3 regions of the Streptomyces sp. NPDC088254 genome follow, and region 1 is predicted to be linked to each of the others. Evidence: riboswitches for the same ligand, from Rfam matches in the RefSeq annotation. Region 1 holds a riboswitch; each other region holds the start of a gene.
The links. Region 1 has a riboswitch for cobalamin ahead of ACIOC0_RS03330 (CoA-acylating methylmalonate-semialdehyde dehydrogenase). Riboswitches for the same ligand answer to the same signal wherever they lie in the genome.
Positions count from the first base shown of each region.

Region 1 (3,250 bases):
CGGCCTGGTCCCGCAGACTCCGAGCGACCTGCTGTACCTGGAGAGTGTCAAGCAGGAACTCGACCAGGCGGACGCCGAGTCGGGCGCGGACGTGAAGGCGCGCGCCCTCCTGGACCGGCTCGCGCCCGGCATCGACGACGCCACCCATCCGCGTGACCTGTCGGAAGGCCAGAAGCTCGCTCTCGTCCTCGCCATCCAGCTCTCCGCCGCGCCGAGAGTCGTCCTCCTGGACGAGCCGACCCGCGGCCTGGACTACCAGGCCAAGACGGCACTGATCGGCATCGTGGACGCCTTGGCGGCCGAGGGCAGGGCCGTGGTCATCTCCACCCATGACGTCGAGTTCGCCGCGCGTGCCGCCGACCGTGTGGTCGTCTTGGCCGAGGGCGATGTCGTCGCTGACGGCCCGACCACGGAAGTCATCGTCTCCTCCCCGACCTTCGCCCCTCAGACGGCCAAGATCTTGTCTCCGCTGCTGTTCCTGACGGTCGAACAAGTGGCGCGGGCGCTGGCGGTCGAAGGTCACGACGGGGCACGCCCGTGAGGACACGCGTCGGCACCGCCATCCGGCTGACCCCGCGCGTCGGCATCGTCATGACCATGGCAGCCTTCCTCGGGCTCGTCGCCTTCTTCTGGCCGTTCGTGGTCGCGCCGGGCAAGTTCGGGTCCAACTACGCACCACCGCTCATCTTCGGTGTCCTGCTGGCCCTCGTCCTGTGCGTGGTGCTGTCGGAGATCGCCGAGGGCGGCATCGACTCGAAGGCACTCGCGATGCTCGGGGTCCTCTCCGCCGTCAACGCCGCACTGCGTCCGCTGGGCGCCGGAACCGCCGGAATCGAGACGGTCTTCTTCGTCCTCGTCCTGGCGGGACGGGTCTACGGCCCCGGCTTCGGCTTCGTGCTCGGCTGCACTTCCCTGTTCGCCTCCGCGCTCATCACCGGTGGGGTCGGGCCGTGGATGCCCTACCAGATGTTCGGCTGCGCCTTCGTGGGGATGCTCGCCGGGTTGCTCCCCAGGGCGACCGGTCGGCGCGAGGTGCTGATGCTGGCCGTCTATGGCTCACTCTCCGGCTATCTCTTCGGCTTCCTCCTCAACCTCTCCTTCTGGCCGTTCTCCCTGGACCCCAACAGCTCGATCGCCTACCTCCCGGGCCTGCCGTTCACCGAGCAGTGGCACCGCTACGTCGCGTTCGACCTGGCCACCTCGCTGGGCTGGGACACCGGGCGGGCGGTCACGAACTTCGTGTGCGTGCTGCTGGCCGGCCCCGCGGTGCTGACCACCTTCCGGCGCGCCGCGCGCAAGGCCCGCTTCCGGGCGCCGGTGCGCTTTGCAACCCCTCGGACGGCCGAATCCGACCCACGCTGACCGGGAACACCACCGGAACGCACCCTGCGGGGGTGGATTTACTAGGACGTCCAACTATATATTCGAGGGGTAGGCCCGCGGTGCAGGGAAGCCGGTGTGATTCCGGCACGGTCCCGCCACTGTGACCGGGGAGTACGCCGTCGAGCAGGACGCCACTGACGAGCTGGATGTCGGGAAGGCGGACGGCGCGCGCTGATCCGGGAGTCAGGATACCGGCCGTGGGATGTTCCGTGTTGTCCACGAGGATGGAGCTGACACACATGGCACCGGTGCGTATTCACGACCCCCGCGGACTCGGCCGTCGGCGTCCCTCACGCCGTATCCCTGTCGTCACCGCCTGACGGTTCGCCCGCCATACGCGTTCTCGCGCTGCCCCCGCACACACGTGCACGCCACCGCGTCCCTGTGTGCCGGTTCGGCGCGCCATCCCGGATCACCCGCACCTGACGAGAGCAGGCACCCATGATCCGTCCGAACGACTCCACCGACGTACGTGAGTTGACCCACTTCATTGGTGGCAAGCACACCCCGGGAACCTCGGGGTCCTACGGCGACGTGTACGACCCCAACACCGGTAGGGTCCAGGCCCGCGTGCCGCTGGCCGACCGGGCCGAGACCGAGGCGGCGATCACCGTCGCCGCCGAGGCGCAGCCTGAGTGGGGTGGGTGGAACCCGCAGCGCCGCGCCCGCGTCCTGCTGCGCTTCCTGCGTCTCGTCGAACAGGAGCAGGACGCGCTCGCCCGGCTGTTGTCGTCCGAGCACGGCAAGACCATCGCAGATGCGCACGGCGACATCCAACGGGGCCTGGAGGTGGTGGAGTTCGCGGCAGGCATCCCGCATCTACTCAAGGGCGAGTTCACCGACAACGCCGGCACCGGGATCGACGTCCACTCCCTGCGCGCCCCGCTCGGAGTCGTCGCCGGCATCACACCGTTCAACTTCCCGGCGATGATTCCCCTCTGGAAGGCCGCGCCCGCACTGGCCTGCGGCAACGCCTTCATCCTCAAGCCCTCGGAGCGCGACCCTTCCGTCCCGCTCAGGCTGGCGGAACTGTTCCAGGAGGCGGGACTGCCGGCCGGCGTCCTCAACGTCGTCAACGGCGCCAGGGAAGCGGTCGACACCCTCCTGGAAGATCCCCGCGTCGCCGCCCTCGGCTTCGTCGGATCCACACCCGTCGCCGCGCACGTCTACGCGACCGCCGCGGCCCATGGCAAACGTGCCCAGTGCTTCGGGGGCGCCAAGAACCACATGATCGTGATGCCGGACGCCGACCTCGACCAGGCGGTGGAGGCCCTGATCGGCGCAGGGTACGGCTCGGCGGGCGAGCGCTGCATGGCCGTCTCCGTGGCCGTGCCCGTGGGCGAGGACACCGCCGACGCGCTGGTCGCCCGGTTGAAGGAGCGCATCGGCGCGCTGCGGATCGGCCGCAGCGACGACCCCGAGGCCGACTTCGGCCCGCTGGTCGGCAGGGACGCCGTCGACAGAGTCCGCGAGTACATCGACCTGGGTGTCGAGGAAGGCGCCGAACTCGTCGTGGACGGCAGGGACTTCGGCCTGCCCGGTCACGAGAACGGCTTCTTCGCTGGGGCCTCGCTGTTCGACCGGGTCACCCCGGCGATGCGCATCTACCAGGAGGAGATCTTCGGCCCCGTGCTGTCGGTCGTGCGTGCCGCCGACTACGAGGAGGCCCTGCGCCTGCCCAGCGAACACCTCTACGGCAACGGCGTCGCCATCTTCACCCGGGACGGCGACACCGCCCGCGATTTCACCCGGCGGGTGAACACCGGCATGGTCGGCGTCAACGTGCCCATCCCGGTGCCGGTCGCCTACCACACCTTCGGCGGCTGGAAGCGCTCCGGCTTCGGCGACCTGAACCAGCACGGCCCGG
Region 1 is NZ_JBIURQ010000001.1:723,207-726,456, forward strand. Features, by position in the region: gene ACIOC0_RS03320 (ABC transporter ATP-binding protein) at 1-541, shown strand, start outside; gene ACIOC0_RS03325 (ECF transporter S component) at 592-1,362, shown strand; cobalamin riboswitch at 1,413-1,598, shown strand; gene ACIOC0_RS03330 (CoA-acylating methylmalonate-semialdehyde dehydrogenase) at 1,825-3,250, shown strand, end outside.

Region 2 (3,250 bases), on a different contig from region 1:
GGCCGTGCTCGCCGCCGGGACCCGGTGGCTCGGCCGACGCCGCCACTCATGCTCCTGCGCGCCGAAGGCCGATGGTGAGAGCGGGTGCGGCTGCAAGGCGTCCGGAGACCCGCTGAAGATCGCGGGCGCGGGCCGCCGGTAGGGTCCGGCGGTATGACTGTCGCTCGTTCCGTTGCCCTGTTCGTCGTCGCCGCCCTCTTCGAGATCGGTGGCGCTTGGCTGGTGTGGCAGGGCATCCGCGAGCACAAGGGCTGGATCTGGATCGGCGCCGGTGTCCTCGCCCTGGGCCTGTACGGGGTGGTGGCCACCTTCCAGTCCGACGACAACTTCGGCCGCATCCTCGCCGCGTACGGCGGGATCTTCGTCGCCGGGTCGATCGCCTGGGGCATGATCGCCGACGGCTACCGCCCCGACCGGTACGACGTCGTCGGCGCCCTGGTCTGCCTCGCCGGCATGGCCGTGATCATGTACGCGCCCCGCAGCCACTGACCCGCGCCACGGACCCGGACCCCGACAGCGTGAGCCGCACCGTGCAACTTCCCACTCTGTCGCACTCCGGACGCAGCGGGGAGGCGAGCACCCTGGCCGTTCCAGGAATCCCCATCAGCCTGGCCCTCGTCGCGCACTTCGATCCGCTCCACCGGCACGTCGCGGCCGGCCGGTGCAGTGGTCACCCGCTCGCGGGCAAGTGGGGCGTTCGGGCAGTCGGGAAGCGTCAGCAACGTGATCCGCACTCTGCTGTCCTCCGAGCTCACCGCCTGTGGTCAGCACGTCGGACCTTCCAGTGCACTGGAAGGTCCAGGAGCCAAGACGGTGTACGCCAGCATGGGCTTCAGGCCGCTCGCCGCGTCCGGACCGAGATCGCGGCGGACGAGCCCTCAGGAACCTGGTCGGCGGTCCGGCCCTGCCCGTCTTCGGCTGCACGCCGCTCGCCTTCCGGAGGGCACGCGCCGCGCCCCTCCTCGGTAAGGCCGCGCCCCAAGGCAGTTCGTCGTCTGACGCCCCCAACGCTGCCCCTCGCAGTTGTGGCCGGTCCCACAAAAGTGGGTCTGGCGGGGCCGTAGCCGGTTCTGCGATGCTTCGGTCCGTCAAGCGACGGCGGAACGAGGAAGCCGGTGAGATTCCGGCACGGTACCGCCACTGTGTAGGGGGAGCGACTCCACCCATGGCCACCGCCCCGTCCGGGGCGGGAAGGCCGGAGAAGCTGTGATCCCGAGTCAGGAGACTCACGCCGTCGCACCTCGAAGTACGGGGCGGATTTCCCCAGGAGAGGCGGTGGCACCCATGTGCCTGCGTATGTGTGGTGGCAGCTTCGCGCTGCCTGTGGCCCTTCGGAGTCGGCCTGCCCGGCTTGACGCACGAGTCGGTTCTCTCAGCTTCTGACGACCTCCTCCCTCAGCGGGTTCCTTCCCATGCGCCGCACCACGCGCCCCGCCATGCCGGTGCGCACTGCCTACGCACGCCACCAGGAGTCACCGTGTCCGTACGTTCCGCCATGCCCGGCCACCGTCAGGTCGCCGCTGCGGCATTCCTCGCCGCCGCCTTCACGCTGACCGCGTGCGGCGGCGACTCCGGCCCACCCGCCGACGCCAAGGCCCAAGCCGCCGGCGAGGGCTGCATCAAGGACTTCGACCCGGCCAAGGACTACTTCCCGGTCAAGTCGACGGTGAAGCACGCCGAGAACTTCACGCTCCGGTACGAAAAGAGCTACCAGGTCCTCACCGTCAAAGAGCCCTTCCCCAAGGGGAAGCCCGAGTCGTACGTACTGGTCAAGTGCGGTGCTCCGAAGCCGAAGCTGACCGGCGAACTGGCGTCCGCACAGCAGGTCACCGTGCCCGTCAAGAGCCTGTACTCCGCCTCGACGACCCACCTGCCGCTGCTGACCGAGACCGGCACCCTGGACGTGCTGACCGGTGTCGCGAGCGCCACGGCCATCTCCTCCGCCGAGGTGATCGAGCGGGTGAAGGCCGGCAAGGTCACCGAGTACGCCAAGGACCGCACGCTCAACGCCGAGACGGTCATCGGCGCCAAGCCCGACGTGCTGATGACCCAGGGCACCGACGACCCTCAGTACCCGAAGCTGCGTCAGGCGGGCATCGCCGTGGTCGCCAACGCCGAGTGGCTGGAGGCCAGTCCGCTCGGGCGTGCCGAGTGGGTCAAGGCGATGGCCGCGCTCACCGGGGCGGAGAAGCGTGCGGGTGAGGTGTTCGACACCATCGAGGGCGATTACCGGAAGGTCGCAGAGAAGGGCGCGCAGGCGGTCAAGGCAGGCAAGGCCGTCGAGGTCCTGCCCGGCACGATGTACCAGGGCACGTGGTCCATGCCCGCCGGCGGTAGCTACGCCGCCCAGCTGATCAAGGACGCGGGCGGCACCTACCCGTGGGCCGGCGACGAGGGCACCGGCGGCCTCCAGCTCAACTTCGAGGCCGTGTACGCCAAGGGCGGCCAGGCTCCGGTATGGATCGCTGACCAGCAGTGGAAGTCCACCGCAGACGCCGTGAAGGCCGACAGCCGGTACGGGCAGCTGAAGGCGCTGTCCGGCGGTGCGGTCTGGACGAACACGAAGGCGCTCGGCCCCGGAGGGGGCAACGACTACTTCGAGCGCGGCGTGCTGCGCCCGGACCTGGTACTCGCCGACCTCTTCGCGCTGATGCACCCGGACCAAGCGAAGGGCCACACCTTCACCTTCTACCAGCCGGTGCCCAAGGCGTGACGACACACCCGGCAACCAAGGCGACCCCCGCTTCGGACGTCCCGCGGGCGATAGGCCCGGGACGACGGCGCCTAGCCGTCGTCCTCGCCCTCGCGGCCGGTACCGCCACACTGTTCATCCTCGCCGTCGCGACCGGCTCCCATCCTGTGCCGGTCGCGGAGGTGGTGCGGGTCCTGTTCGGCGGCACCGCCGAGGACCCGCGGTGGACCGTGATCGTCGAGCAGGTCAGACTGCCGCGCGCGCTGACCGCAACCGCAGTCGGTGCCGCCCTCGCGGTGGCCGGCGTACAGATGCAGACGCTGTTCCGCAACGCGCTGGCCGACCCGTTCTCCCTCGGGGTGAGTTCGGGCGCCAGCATGGGTGTGGCCGCCGTGGTGGTCGGCACAGGCGGCGTCACTGGCAGCTTCACCGGCGACCTGGCCGGGCTGGGGCGCGTGGGCGTCGTCATCGCGGCCTCGCTCGGCGCCGCCGCCGTCCTGGCCCTCGTCCTGCTGCTCTCCCGATGGGTGCGGTCGGCCGTCACCCTGCTCGTGATCG
Region 2 is NZ_JBIURQ010000007.1:170,372-173,621, reverse strand. Features, by position in the region: gene ACIOC0_RS21465 (hypothetical protein) at 1-142, shown strand, start outside; gene ACIOC0_RS21460 (YnfA family protein) at 154-489, shown strand; cobalamin riboswitch at 1,065-1,251, shown strand; gene ACIOC0_RS21455 (ABC transporter substrate-binding protein) at 1,478-2,713, shown strand; gene ACIOC0_RS21450 (FecCD family ABC transporter permease) at 2,710-3,250, shown strand, end outside.
Region 2: it holds a riboswitch for cobalamin, as region 1 does, so the genes downstream of both, ACIOC0_RS21455 (ABC transporter substrate-binding protein) here and ACIOC0_RS03330 (CoA-acylating methylmalonate-semialdehyde dehydrogenase) in region 1, are expected to answer to the same signal.

Region 3 (3,250 bases), on a different contig from region 1:
GCGGTCGGCCAGGCCCAGGGAGAGCAGGATCTCGGTGGTGCCCTGGTTGAGTGAGACGGCCCGCTTCGGGGCCGACTTCATGGTGACCTTGTTCCCGCAGTTGTCGATGGTGACCGGGTAGCCGGTGGCCGCGGCCTTCTCGGTCTTCGCGTCGTCGCCGTCGGCGGAGCCGCAGGCGGTGAGCAGCAGGGCGGAGGTGAGAAGCAGGGCCGGGGTACGGAGGAGGGCGGGGGTGCGGAGCACGGGCATGCCTCGGGGGTCGGGGCTCGTTCGCGGAGCCTGGCCTACGGGTGTCCCCCGCGCCGGGGCGCGGAGGTGCCAGCAGGTCTTCGGACTCGGGTTCGTCCGGCCGGGGCGCCTTCCCGGTCTCCCAGTGGCGTGCGTGCCCCGCCCGTCCCCCTCACCGCTGCGCGTCAGTTCCGGATTCGCACCGGATTCCCTGGCCTCGGGTGTGGCTCGACTGGCCCGTCGAGGCTATCAAGCCCGTCGTACGGTCAGATCGTGCGCTCGGTCACGGGGTAGGGAACAAAGGTGCTGGTGTTCTCGGGGCGCTGGGCTACCGCTTCCAGTGGAACTGGGCTGCGCCCACCCCATGGGCCCGCTCCGGCTCGCGGACCTGATCGGCCTGGACACCGTCGCCTCGATCGCCCAGTCCCTCTACGACGAGTTCCGCGAGCCGCTCTACGCCCCGCCGCCGCTGCTCCAGCGAATGGTGGAGGCCGGTCTCCTCGGCCGTAAGACCGGCCGGGGGTTCCGCATCTACGACCAGGACTGAGGGCCTGGTACGACGCGGGCTGAGGGGCCCGCGACCGCCGCCGCGGGGTGAGGGTGCCGCGCGGCGCGGGGCGGGGGAAGGGGTGGGAGACGCGTGCGCGACGTTTCCCGCCCTCGGCCCGTTTCACACCCGTCACCCGCGTGCACCAGCTCACCATTCGAATGATGGACACGGCCCTCCGGACGCGTAGCCAGCCCCTTACGCTGACTGGTGCAGCTGGTTCGCCCCGTCCGCCAGGCGGGATGCGTCGCAAGAGGGAACCCGGTGGGAATCCGGGACTGCCCCGCAGCGGTGAGCGGGAACGACCGCCGTCATACGCACTGGATCCGAGGTACAGGGTCTGGGAAGCGACGGCCAGTAGGTGTCCTCCGGACCAGGAGGGCGTGCCCGCAAGTCCGAAGACCTGCCACTGCCCGTGTGCGAACCACTCGTACGCGGACATCCCGGTGACCTCGTGGGCGGGTCGGCGTACATACCGAGCGCACGACCGCGCTGTGCAGCGCAAGGTCGCCTCCGCCCGGTTCCGTCACCCCTTCGCGCTCGCGTCCCGTCGCCGGGATCTCAGGGATTCGTCTCGCGAAGGAGATCTCCGTGACCACCAAGTCCGCAGCCGCGGCAGCCCGGGCCACCGTGTACGGCTACCCCCGCCAGGGACAGAGCCGGGAACTGAAGAAGGCGATCGAGGGCTACTGGAAGGGCCGCGTCACCGCCAACGCGCTCCAGGACACCGCCGCCGAGCTGCGCCGCAGCAACTGGCGGCAGCTCGCCGACGCCGGCATCCACGAGGTCCCGACCGGCGACTTCTCGTACTACGACCACGTCCTGGACACCAGCGTCATGGTGGGTGCGATCCCCACCCGCCACCGGGCCGCCGTCGACGCCGACGCCCTCGACGGCTACTTCGCCATGGCCCGCGGCACCCAGGACGTCGCACCGCTGGAGATGACCAAGTGGTTCGACACCAACTACCACTACCTGGTCCCCGAACTCGGCCCGGACACCGTCTTCATTGCCGACACGACCAAGCAGGTCGCCGAGCTGAAGGAAGCCCTCGCTCTGGGCCTCACGGCCAGGCCCGTCGTGGTCGGTCCGGTCACCTATCTCCTGCTGGCCAAGCCCGCCCCCGGCGTCCCCGCCGACTTCGAGCCGCTCACGCTCCTCGACCGCCTGCTCCCGGTCTACGCCGAAGTCCTCGCCGACCTGCGCGCGGCCGGTGCCGAGTGGGTGCAGCTGGACGAGCCCGCGCTCGTCCAGGACCGCACCCCGGCCGAGCTGAACGCCGCCACCCGCGCCTACCGCGATCTCGGCGCCCTCACCGACCGGCCCAAGCTGCTGGTCGCCTCCTACTTCGACCGGCTCGGCGACGCCCTGCCGGTGCTGGCGAAGGCTCCGGTGGAGGGGCTGGCCCTGGACTTCACCGAGGGCGCCTCCGCCAATCTCGGCGATCTCGCCTCCGTGGGCGGACTGCCGGGCAAGCGGCTGGTCGCAGGCGTGGTCAACGGCCGCAACATCTGGGTCAACGACCTCACCAAGTCCCTGTCCACCCTCGGCACCCTGCTCGGGCTGGCCGACCGGGTCGACGTGGCCGCCTCCTGCTCCCTGCTCCACGTCCCGATCGACGCCGCCGCGGAACGCGACATCGACCCGCAGATCCTTCGCTGGCTCGCCTTCGCCCGCCAGAAGACGAGCGAGATCGTCACCCTCGCCACGGGCCTCGCGCAGGGCACAGGCGCGATCGCCGGCGAACTCGCCGCCAACCGGGCCGATCTGGCCTCCCGCGCGACCTCGCCGATCACGCACGACCCCGCCGTACGGGCCCGGACCGCCGCAGTCACGGACGCCGACGCCCGCCGCTCCCAGCCCTACCCCGAACGAGCCACCGCGCAGCGCGCGCACCTCGGACTGCCGCTGCTGCCGACAACGACCATCGGCTCCTTCCCGCAGACCGGTGAACTGCGTGCCGCCCGCGCGGACTTGAGGGCGGGCCGGATCGACACGGCGGGCTACGAGGAGCGCATCAAGGCGGAGATCGGCGAGGTCATCTCCTTCCAGGAGAAGACCGGCCTGGACGTCCTGGTGCACGGCGAGCCCGAACGCAACGACATGGTTCAGTACTTCGCCGAGCAGCTCACCGGCTACCTCGCCACGCAGCACGGCTGGGTCCAGTCCTACGGCACCCGTTACGTCCGCCCGCCGATCCTGGCCGGCGACATCTCCCGCCCCGAGCCGATGACGGTCCGCTGGACGACGTACGCCCAGTCCCTCACCTCACGACCGGTCAAGGGCATGCTCACCGGCCCGGTCACGATGCTCGCCTGGTCCTTCGTCCGCGACGACCAGCCCCTCGGCGACACCGCCCGTCAGGTCGCCCTCGCGCTGCGCGACGAGGTCGACGACCTTGAAGCGGCCGGGACTTCGGTCATCCAGGTCGACGAACCCGCCCTGCGCGAGACGCTCCCCCTGCGGGCCACCGAC
Region 3 is NZ_JBIURQ010000003.1:102,149-105,398, forward strand. Features, by position in the region: gene ACIOC0_RS11005 (ABC transporter substrate-binding protein) at 1-249, opposite strand, end outside; cobalamin riboswitch at 303-480, opposite strand; partial or broken gene ACIOC0_RS11010 (3-hydroxyacyl-CoA dehydrogenase family protein) at 569-775, shown strand; cobalamin riboswitch at 976-1,201, shown strand; gene metE (5-methyltetrahydropteroyltriglutamate--homocysteine S-methyltransferase) at 1,367-3,250, shown strand, end outside.
Region 3: it holds a riboswitch for cobalamin, as region 1 does, so the genes downstream of both, metE (5-methyltetrahydropteroyltriglutamate--homocysteine S-methyltransferase) here and ACIOC0_RS03330 (CoA-acylating methylmalonate-semialdehyde dehydrogenase) in region 1, are expected to answer to the same signal.